2 regions of the Streptomyces sp. NBC_01077 genome follow, and region 2 is predicted to be linked to the other one. Evidence: riboswitches for the same ligand, from Rfam matches in the RefSeq annotation. Region 2 holds a riboswitch; the other holds the start of a gene.

Region 1 (4,761 bases), 4.7 Mb from region 2:
GGTTCGCGGGCGTCGCGTTCGCCGCGATCGGCATCGGCGCGCTCGTCCCCGCCGCGATCATGTCGATCGCCGCGGCCAACCTCTTCACCCGCAACATCTACAAGGACTTCATCAAGCCGAACGCCACCCCGGCCCAGGAGACCAAGGTCTCCAAGCTGGTCTCGCTCCTGGTGAAGGTCGGCGCGCTCGCCTTCGTCCTCACCATGGACAAGACGGTCGCGATCAACTTCCAGCTGCTCGGCGGCATCTGGATCCTGCAGACCTTCCCGGCCCTCGTCGGCGGTCTCTTCACCCGCTGGTTCCACCGCTGGGCGCTGCTCGCCGGCTGGGCCGTCGGCATGATCTACGGCACGGTCGCCGCGTACGGGGTCGCCAGCCCGACCCAGAAGCACTTCGGCGGCTCCTCCGCGGAGATCCCGGGCATCGGCGAGATCGGCTACATCGGTCTCACCGCCTTCCTCCTCAACCTCGTCGTCACGGTCGTCCTGACCTTCGTCCTCAAGGCCGTCAAGGCCCCGGAGGGCGTCGACCAGACCTCTCCGGAGGACTACACGGCCGACGCGGGTGACCGCGGGGTCGACCCGAAGCTCCCGAAGGTCGGCGCCGAGACCCACTGATCCACCGCCGGACCCGACGAAGGCCGCCCTGCTTCCCCCGGAGGCATGGCGGCCTTCGCCGTCCCTGCGCGAGGATGCGGGACATGCGGATCGGACCACGCCCCACCCTGCTCGCCCTCCTCCCCCTGGCCCTCGCCGTCACCGGCTGCGGCACCGAGACGGCGGGCGGGCGACCCACGCCCGGCCCGGCCGAGCTGGACGCCCGCGCCCGCTGGGCGCAGACCGACAAGGACCATGTGTACGTCACCGGGGCCGAGGGCTTCGAGGTGTCCCGGATGGCGTCGGGGGTCATCGGCGACGACGGCTTCCAGGTCACCTACGTGACGAAGGACGGCGTCCGCCTCACCGTCTCCGCCGAGCGCCGCCCCTTCTCGGACGAGGAGTGCGCCGCGACGATCACCGCCGAGCAGGACAGCTGCGTCCGGGACGGCGACCGGTGGTACCTGCGGTCCGCCGAACGGCACGCGTACGTGCGCGAGGAGAACGGGCTGCGCGTCGAGGTCGCCGCCCCGCCCACCCTGTCCCGGAACGTGCTCGAGGGCGCCGCCGAGCGCGCCCACCGGGCCGATGCCGCCGAGCTCGACGCCGTCCTGCCGGAGGAGACCGGCCCCGGGCAGCCCGTCGAGCGGGGCGACCTGCCGCCGGTGGGCGACGGCGCCCCCGACAACTCGGTGGGGGCGGGCGGCTGAATCCCGTTGGGAGCAGGTGGCCGGCCGGAGGCACACTGCCCTCATGGACTTCACCATCAGGGCGGTACGGCCCGAGGACTACGAGGCGCTCGGTGAGCTCACCGCGGGAACCTATCTGAACGACGGACTGCTGAAGTACGGGGCGGAGGACTCGTACCTGGACGTGCTCAGGGACACGGCACGGCGGGCGCGCGAGAGCGAGGTGCTCGTCGCCGAGGACGGCGACGGGCGGCTGCTCGGCGGGGTGACCTTCGCCACCGGCGCCACCCCCTGGGCGGACATCGCGGTCGAGGGCGAGGCCGAGTTCCGGATGCTCGCGGTCTCCCGGGAGGCCCGTGGCCGGGGCGTCGGAGAGGCCCTCGTACGGGCCTGTATCGAGCGGGCGCGGGCCCTCCCCGGGTGCCGTCGCATCGTGCTGTCCACGGACGTCTCGATGGTCTCCGCGCACCGGATATACGAGCGCCTGGGCTTCCTCCGCACCCCTGACCGGGACTGGGAGCCGATCCCCGACCATCGGCTGCGTACGTACGCCCTGGAGTTCTGAGCCGGAGGCGCGACACAACATGTGGGGGGTGCCGCAAGCGGCGCCCCCCACATGTATGCTCGACCTCGCTGTCGACGCAGGGGAATCCGGCGCGAATCCGGAACTGTCCCGCAACGGTGTGCTTCGTACGGATACGACATATTCGGGCGAGGTGAGTCCGAGGACCTGCCGACAGCGCACCCGGTCCGTCCGTTCCGGGTGCCAATGACGTCCGGGCCTCGCGGAGTGGGCCGGTGGAAGCGTCGCGTCCGGCGTTACGGATGCCCGTCTGCCCGCCTTCCCCCGCCGCGGCCCCGAGCCGAGCGAGGGAGAGCCCCCACGTGACCATCGCGCCCGCCGATCCGGCTTCCGCCGAGGCTTCCGCGGTCGAGAGCGACGGCCCCGGGACCGTGCTGCTGCGGACCCTGACCGACCTCACCGCCGATCTCCCCGACACCGACCCCGGCAAGGTCGCCGCCGCCGCGCTCCGCGGCCGCAGCGCCGTCGCGGACGAGGCGGAACTGCGCGAACTGGCCACCGAGGCGGCCGCCGGTCTGATCGCCGAGGACCCGGCGTACTCCCGGCTCGCCGCCCGGCTCCTGACGATCACGATCGCCGACGAGGCGGCCGGCCAGGGCGCGTTCTCCTTCTCCGCCTCCGTCGCCGTCGGTCACCACGAGGGCCTGATCGCCGACCGCACCGCCGAGTTCGTCGCGCTGCACGCCGACCGGCTCGACGCGACCATCGACGCGGCCGCCGACGACCGCTTCGGCTACTTCGGTCTGCGCACCCTCTTCTCCCGCTACCTGCTGCGCCACCCGATCACCCGCAAGGTCATCGAGACCCCGCAGCACTTCATGCTCCGGGTGGCCTGCGGCCTGGCGGAGGACGAGAGCGTCCACGCGCTCGACGAGGTCACGGCGCTCTACCGCCTGATGAGCCGGCTGGACTACCTGCCGTCCTCCCCCACGCTCTTCAACTCCGGTACCCGTCACCCGCAGATGTCCTCCTGCTACCTCCTGGACTCCCCGCAGGACGAGCTGGACTCCATCTACGACCGCTACCACCAGGTGGCGCGTCTCTCGAAGCACGCGGGCGGCATCGGCCTCTCCTACTCCCGCATCCGGGCCCGCGGTTCGCTGATCCGGGGCACCAACGGGCACTCCAACGGCATCGTGCCGTTCCTGAAGACCCTCGACGCCTCCGTCGCCGCCGTGAACCAGGGCGGCCGCCGCAAGGGCGCCGCCGCCGTCTACCTGGAGACCTGGCACGCGGACATCGAGGAGTTCCTGGAGCTCCGCGACAACACCGGCGAGGACCAGCGCCGTACGCACAACCTGAACCTGGCGCACTGGATCCCGGACGAGTTCATGCGCCGGGTCAACGCCGACGCCGACTGGTCGCTGTTCTCCCCGGCGGACGTGCCCGAACTGGTCGACCTGTGGGGCGAGGAGTTCGACGCCGCCTACCACAAGGCCGAGGCGGCGGGCCTGGCCCGCAAGACGATGCCGGCCCGCGACCTGTACGGCCGGATGATGCGGACCCTGGCCCAGACCGGCAACGGCTGGATGACCTTCAAGGACGCCTCGAACCGGACGGCCAACCAGACCGCCGAGCCCGGCCACACCGTCCACTCCTCCAACCTCTGCACGGAGATCCTGGAGGTCACGGACGACGGCGAGACCGCGGTCTGCAACCTGGGCTCGGTCAACCTCGGCGCGTTCGTGGTCGGTTCGGACATCGACTGGGAGCGGCTCGACGCGACCGTCCGCACGGCCGTCACGTTCCTCGACCGGGTCGTCGACATCAACTTCTACCCGACCGAGCAGGCCGGGCGATCCAACGCCCGCTGGCGGCCGGTGGGCCTGGGCGCGATGGGCCTCCAGGACGTCTTCTTCCAGCTGAAGCTGCCGTTCGACTCCCCCGAGGCGCGCGCGCTGTCCACCCGGATCGCCGAGCGCATCATGCTCGCCGCGTACGAGGCCTCCGCCGACCTCGCCGAGCGCAACGGCCCGGTCCCCGCCTGGGACAAGACCCGCGCGGCCCGCGGTGTCCTGCACCCGGATCACTACGACGTGGAGCTCAACTGGCCGGAGCGCTGGGCCGCCCTGCGCGAGCGGATCGCCGCCGTCGGCATGCGCAACAGCCTGCTCCTCGCCATCGCGCCGACGGCGACCATCGCCTCGATCGCGGGCGTCTACGAGTGCATCGAGCCGCAGGTCTCCAACCTCTTCAAGCGCGAGACGCTGTCGGGCGAGTTCCTCCAGGTCAACTCGTACCTCGTCGACGAGCTGAAGCGGCTCGGCGTGTGGGACGCCCAGACCCGGGACGCGCTGCGCGACGCCAGCGGCTCGGTCGCGGGCTTCACCTGGATCCCGGCCGAGGTGCGCGAGCTGTACCGCACGGCGTGGGAGATCCCGCAGCGCGGCCTGATCGACATGGCCGCCGCCCGGACGCCGTTCCTGGACCAGTCGCAGTCGCTGAACCTGTTCCTGGAGACGCCGACGATCGGCAAGCTGTCGTCGATGTACGCGTACGCCTGGAAGCAGGGCCTGAAGACGACGTACTACCTGCGCTCCCGCCCGGCGACCCGGATCGCCCGCGCCGCCCAGGCGTCGACGGCCGCCGCCACCATCCCCGTACAGCAGGCGGCCCCCGACGCGGACGCCCTCGCCTGCTCCCTGGAAAACCCCGAGTCCTGCGAGGCCTGCCAGTAATGAGCTCCACCGAACAGAAGAACCTCCTCGACCCGGGCTTCGAGCTGACCCTGCGTCCGATGCGCTACCCGGACTTCTACGAGCGCTACCGGGACGCGATCAAGAACACCTGGACCGTCGAGGAGGTCGACCTCCACTCGGACGTCGCCGACCTCGCCAAGCTCACCCCCGGTGAGCAGCACATGATCGGCCGTCTGGTCGCGTTCTTCGCGACG
Region 2 (4,761 bases):
CCGCCATGTCCTCGCCCTCTACCGGGACGAGGGCCTCCTCGCGGCCGCGAAGCCCGGCACGCTGTTCATCGACTGCTCCACCATCGACGTGGCCGACGCGCGGGCCGCCCACGACGCGGCCGCAGCAGCCGGACACCGGGCTCTGGACGCCCCCGTCTCGGGCGGCGTCATGGGAGCCGAGGCCGCCACCCTCACGTTCATGGCGGGAGGCGGCGAAGCCGAATTCGCCGAGGCCGAACCGCTGTTGGCCGTCATGGGACGACGGGCCGTGCACTGCGGAGAAGCGGGCGCCGGCCAGGCCGCCAAGATCTGCAACAACATGATCCTCGCCATCTCGATGATCGCCGTCAGCGAGGCCTTCGTCCTCGGCGAGAGCCTCGGCCTGTCCCACCAGGCGCTCTACGACGTCGCCTCCACCGCCTCCGGCCAGTGCTGGGCACTGACCACCAACTGCCCGGTCCCCGGGCCCGTTCCGGCCAGCCCCGCCAACCGGGACTACCGGCCCGGGTTCGCGGCGCCGCTGATGGCCAAGGATGTGGGACTCGCCGCCGACGCACTGCGCGCCGGCGGCATCCACGGTGGACTCGGCCTGCGCGCCGCCGAGATGTACGCGGCGTTCGCCGAAGGATCCGGAGCGGCCCAGGACTTCTCCGGCATCGTCCGGGTCCTGCGCGACGGGGCCGCCGAAACACCGAAGGGAACGGCCACCGCATGACCGGGACCGACTACGAGACGATCACCGTCGAGCGTACGGGCGGCCGTGCGGCTCTGCTCACACTCGACCGGCCGAAGGCGCTCAACGCCCTCAACCTCCAGGTCATGAACGAGGTCGTGAGCGCCACCGCGGCCCTCGACCGTGACCCGGACGTCGGGTGCATCGTCCTCACCGGCTCCCCGAAGGCCTTCGCGGCCGGCGCGGACATCAAGGAGATGCAGCCGCAGGGATACCTGGACATGTACCTCACCGACTGGTTCACCGCCTGGGACCGGCTCGGCGACCTCCGCACCCCCACGGTCGCCGCCGTCTCCGGCTACGCCCTGGGCGGCGGCTGCGAGTTGGCCATGCTCTGCGACATCCTCCTCGCCTCCGACACCGCCGTCTTCGGCCAGCCCGAGATCAGACTGGGCGTGATCCCGGGCATCGGCGGCTCCCAGCGCCTCACCCGGGCCGTCGGCAAGGCCAAGGCCATGGAGCTGTGCCTGACGGGCCGCACCATGGACGCCGTCGAGGCCGAACGGGCGGGCCTGGTCTCCCGTGTCGTCCCGGCCGACGACCTCCTCTCCGAGGCCCTCGCGGTGGCCGAGACCGTCGCAGGGATGTCGAAGCCGGTCGCCATGATGGCCAAGGAGGCCGTCAACCGCGCCTTCGAGACGACCCTGGCCGAGGGCGTCCGTTTTGAACGCCGCCTGTTCCACGCGGTGTTCGCCACGGCCGACCAGAAGGAGGGCATGTCCGCCTTCGTGAACAAGCGGCCCCCGCACTTCACCCACCGCTGACCCCACGCCCTCGCGCCGGCCCGGAGGCCGGGCGGCGGCACGGCACCTCACGCAGGGCGGCCGGGGCGGGTCGGGCGCGCCGGGCGCCCGACCCGCCCCGAGCGGGATCAGGCGCTCTCGGCAGCCAGGTCCGCGCGGACTTCACGGGCGGCCGCGACGAGGTTCTCCAGGGAGGATCGCGTCTCGGGCCAACCACGGGTCTTCAGACCGCAGTCGGGGTTGACCCACAGGCGCTCGGCGGGGATGGCATCGAGTCCCTTGCGCAGGAGTGCGGCTGCCTCCTCGGTGCCGGGGACGCGCGGGGAGTGGATGTCCCAGACGCCGGGTCCGGCCTCGCGCGGGTAGCCGTGCGCGGCCAGTTCGCCGGCGACCTGCATGTGGGAGCGGGCCGCCTCCAGGCTGATGACGTCCGCGTCGAGGTCGTCGATCGCCTGCACGATGTCCCCGAACTCGGCGTAGCACATGTGGGTGTGGATCTGGGTGTCCGGCCGCACTCCGCCGGTCGTCAGCCGGAACGACTCGGTCGCCCAGGCCAGGTAGGCGGCATGGTCGGCGGCGCGCAGCGGCAGCGTCTCGCGCAGCGCCGGCTCGTCGACCTGGATGACCGACGTGCCCGCCGCCTCAAGGTCGTTCACCTCGTCGCGCAGGGCGAGAGCCACCTGCCGGGCGGTCTCGCCCAGCGGCTGGTCGTCCCGTACGAAGGACCAGGCGAGCATGGTCACCGGACCGGTCAGCATGCCCTTGACCGGCTTGGAGGTCTGCGCCTGGGCGTACGTCGTCCAGCGGACGGTCATCGGTTCGGGGCGGGAGACGTCCCCGGCCAGGATCGGGGGCCGGACGTACCGGGTGCCGTACGACTGGACCCAGCCGTGCTGGGTGGCCAGGTAGCCGGTCAGCTGCTCGGCGAAGTACTGCACCATGTCGTTGCGTTCGGGTTCGCCGTGCACCAGGACGTCGATCCCGGTCTTCTCCTGGAAGGACAGGACCTCGCGGATCTCGTCCTTGATCCGCTCCTCGTACCCGGCGGCGTCGATCCGGCCGGCCCGCAGATCGGCCCGCGCGATGCGCAGCTCGCTCGTCTGCGGGAACGAACCGATGGTCGTCGTCGGCAGCAGCGGAAGGCCCAGGTGTGCCCGCTGGGCGACGGTCCGCTCCGCGTACGGCTGCGAGCGCCGTCCATCGGTGTCGGTGACGGCCGCCGTGCGGGCACGCACCGCCGGATCGCTGGTCAGCGCGGATCCGGAGCGTGATGCCAAGTCGGCCCGGTTCGCCGCGAGTTCGGCCACGATGGCGTCCGTGCCCTGCGCGAGCCCGCGTGCCAGGACGGCGATCTCGGCCGTCTTCTGCCGGGCGAAGGCGAGCCAGCGGGCGATCTGCGGATCGACGTTCCGTTCGGCGGCGGCGTCCAGCGGCACGTGCAGGAGGGAGCAGGAGGCGGCGACGTCCACCTGGTCGGCGAGCCCGAGGAGCGTGCCGAGAGTGCCCAGCGACCTCTGGTAGTCGTTGATCCAGATATTGCGTCCGTCGACGACGCCCGCGACCAGGCGCTTGCCGGGCAGCCCGCCGGCGGCGGCGAGGTCGTCGAGGTTGGCGGCGCCCGACTCCGTGAAGTCGAGGGCCAGGCCTTCGACCGGCGCCTTGGCCAGTACGCCCAGCGCGTCGCCGAGCCGCCCGAAGTAGGAGGCGACCAGCAACTTGGGACGGTCGGTGGCGGTGCCCAGGTCGCGGTAGGCCCGGGCGGCGGCGTTCAACTCGGCGGGCGTGCGGTCCTGGACGAGAGCGGGCTCGTCCAGCTGCACCCATTCGGCCCCGGCCGCCCGGAGGTCGGCGAGCACCTCGGCGTACACGGGAAGCAGCCGGTCCAGCAGCGTCAGCGGCTCGAAGTCGGGGGCCACGCCCGGCGCGGGCTTGGCGAGCAGCAGGTAGGTGACGGGGCCCACGAGGACCGGGCGGGCGGCGTGGCCGAGGGCGAGGGCCTCCTTCAGCTCGTCGACCTGCTTGCGGGAGTCGGTGGTGAAGACGGTGTCCGGCCCGAGTTCGGGCACCAGGTAGTGGTAGTTGGTGTCGAACCACTTGGTCATCTCCAGCGGGGCGATGTCCTGGGTGCCACGGGCCATCGCGAAGTACCCGTCCAGAGCGTCGGCCGCGACCGCCGCGCGGTGCCGCTCGGGTACGGCGCCGACCATCACACTGGTGTCCAGGACGTGGTCGTAGTACGAGAAGTCGCCGGTCGGCACCTCGTGGATGCCGGCTTCGGCCAGCTGCCGCCAATGCGAACGGCGCAGGCTTGCCGCGGTGACCCGGAGGGCGCCGGCGCCGACACGGCCCTTCCAGTACCCCTCGACGGCCTTCTTCAGTTCGCGGTTCTGCCCCTGGCGGGGGTACCCGTACACGGTGGCTCGTGCTGCCGCGGCTGCGGGCTTCGGTGTCACGGAACTCTCCTTCGCGAGATGTGTCCTGAGCGCCCCGGAGACGGGACGTGGACGCGAAGGAACGAACGACCGGGCGGAACACGTCGCGGATACACCGCACGTGCCGCTCGATGAGTACGCCGACCCGCCCACGAGGTCACCGGGATCACCGCACGCGGAATCGTCCACGTGCGGGCAACGGGCAGGTCTTCGGACTCGCGGGCACGTCTGCCGGGGCAGACACCTACTGGCCGTCGCTTCCCAGACCCGTCCGGGCCCAGTGCGTATGACGGCGGTCGTTCCCACTCACCGCTGCGGGGCAGTCCCGGATTCCCACCGGGTTCCCTCTTACGACGCATCCCGCCTGGCGGACGGGGCGAACCAGCTGCACGCCCACCTTAGGCGGACGAACGGCGGCCGCGCACCCCTGATCGAATATCGGGACGCCCCGTGTCAGCCGGTTCCGGCCGGGTCCTCAGCGATGGAGCAGCCGCTGCCACTCCTGGGGGACGCGGCCGGCCGGGCCCGGGGCCGGCTGGTCGGCCGGGTGGCCGCCCGGAGGGGCGAGTACGGGGCCGGCTTCGTACAGGTCGTCGGTGTCGTAGTTCCAGAACCAGTCCTCGCCCGGCTCGAAGCTCTGCACCAGGGGATGCCCGGTGGACTTCCAGTGGGCGGTGGCGTGCTGGGCCGGCGAGGAGTCGCAGCAGCCGATGTGGCCGCACTGGGCGCAGCGCCGCAGGTGGAACCACCAGCCGCCCACCGTGTCGCAGTCCGCGCAGCCCGTGCCGCTGGGCGGGACGCTCGGGTCGATTCCCTCGATCTCGGTCATGCGGGCTCCTCGGCGGTCTCGGGG

The links. A riboswitch is a leader RNA that binds a small molecule or an ion and turns the genes downstream of it on or off. The one in region 2 is predicted to bind cobalamin.
Region 1: linked by a shared signal. The riboswitch ahead of OG462_RS28870 (ribonucleoside-diphosphate reductase subunit alpha) and the one ahead of metE (5-methyltetrahydropteroyltriglutamate--homocysteine S-methyltransferase) in region 2 are both predicted to bind cobalamin.

What each region holds. Positions count from the first base shown of each region.
Region 1 is NZ_CP108669.1:6,331,633-6,336,393, reverse strand. It holds gene mctP (monocarboxylate uptake permease MctP) at 1-617, shown strand, start outside; gene OG462_RS28880 (hypothetical protein) at 701-1,306, shown strand; gene OG462_RS28875 (GNAT family N-acetyltransferase) at 1,350-1,850, shown strand; cobalamin riboswitch at 1,889-2,038, shown strand; gene OG462_RS28870 (ribonucleoside-diphosphate reductase subunit alpha) at 2,171-4,546, shown strand; gene OG462_RS28865 (ribonucleotide-diphosphate reductase subunit beta) at 4,546-4,761, shown strand, end outside.
Region 2 is NZ_CP108669.1:1,652,653-1,657,413, reverse strand. It holds gene mmsB (3-hydroxyisobutyrate dehydrogenase) at 1-715, shown strand, start outside; gene OG462_RS07365 (enoyl-CoA hydratase) at 712-1,497, shown strand; gene metE (5-methyltetrahydropteroyltriglutamate--homocysteine S-methyltransferase) at 1,605-3,929, opposite strand; cobalamin riboswitch at 4,092-4,309, opposite strand; gene OG462_RS07355 (UBP-type zinc finger domain-containing protein) at 4,384-4,737, opposite strand; gene OG462_RS07350 (ATP-binding protein) at 4,734-4,761, opposite strand, start outside.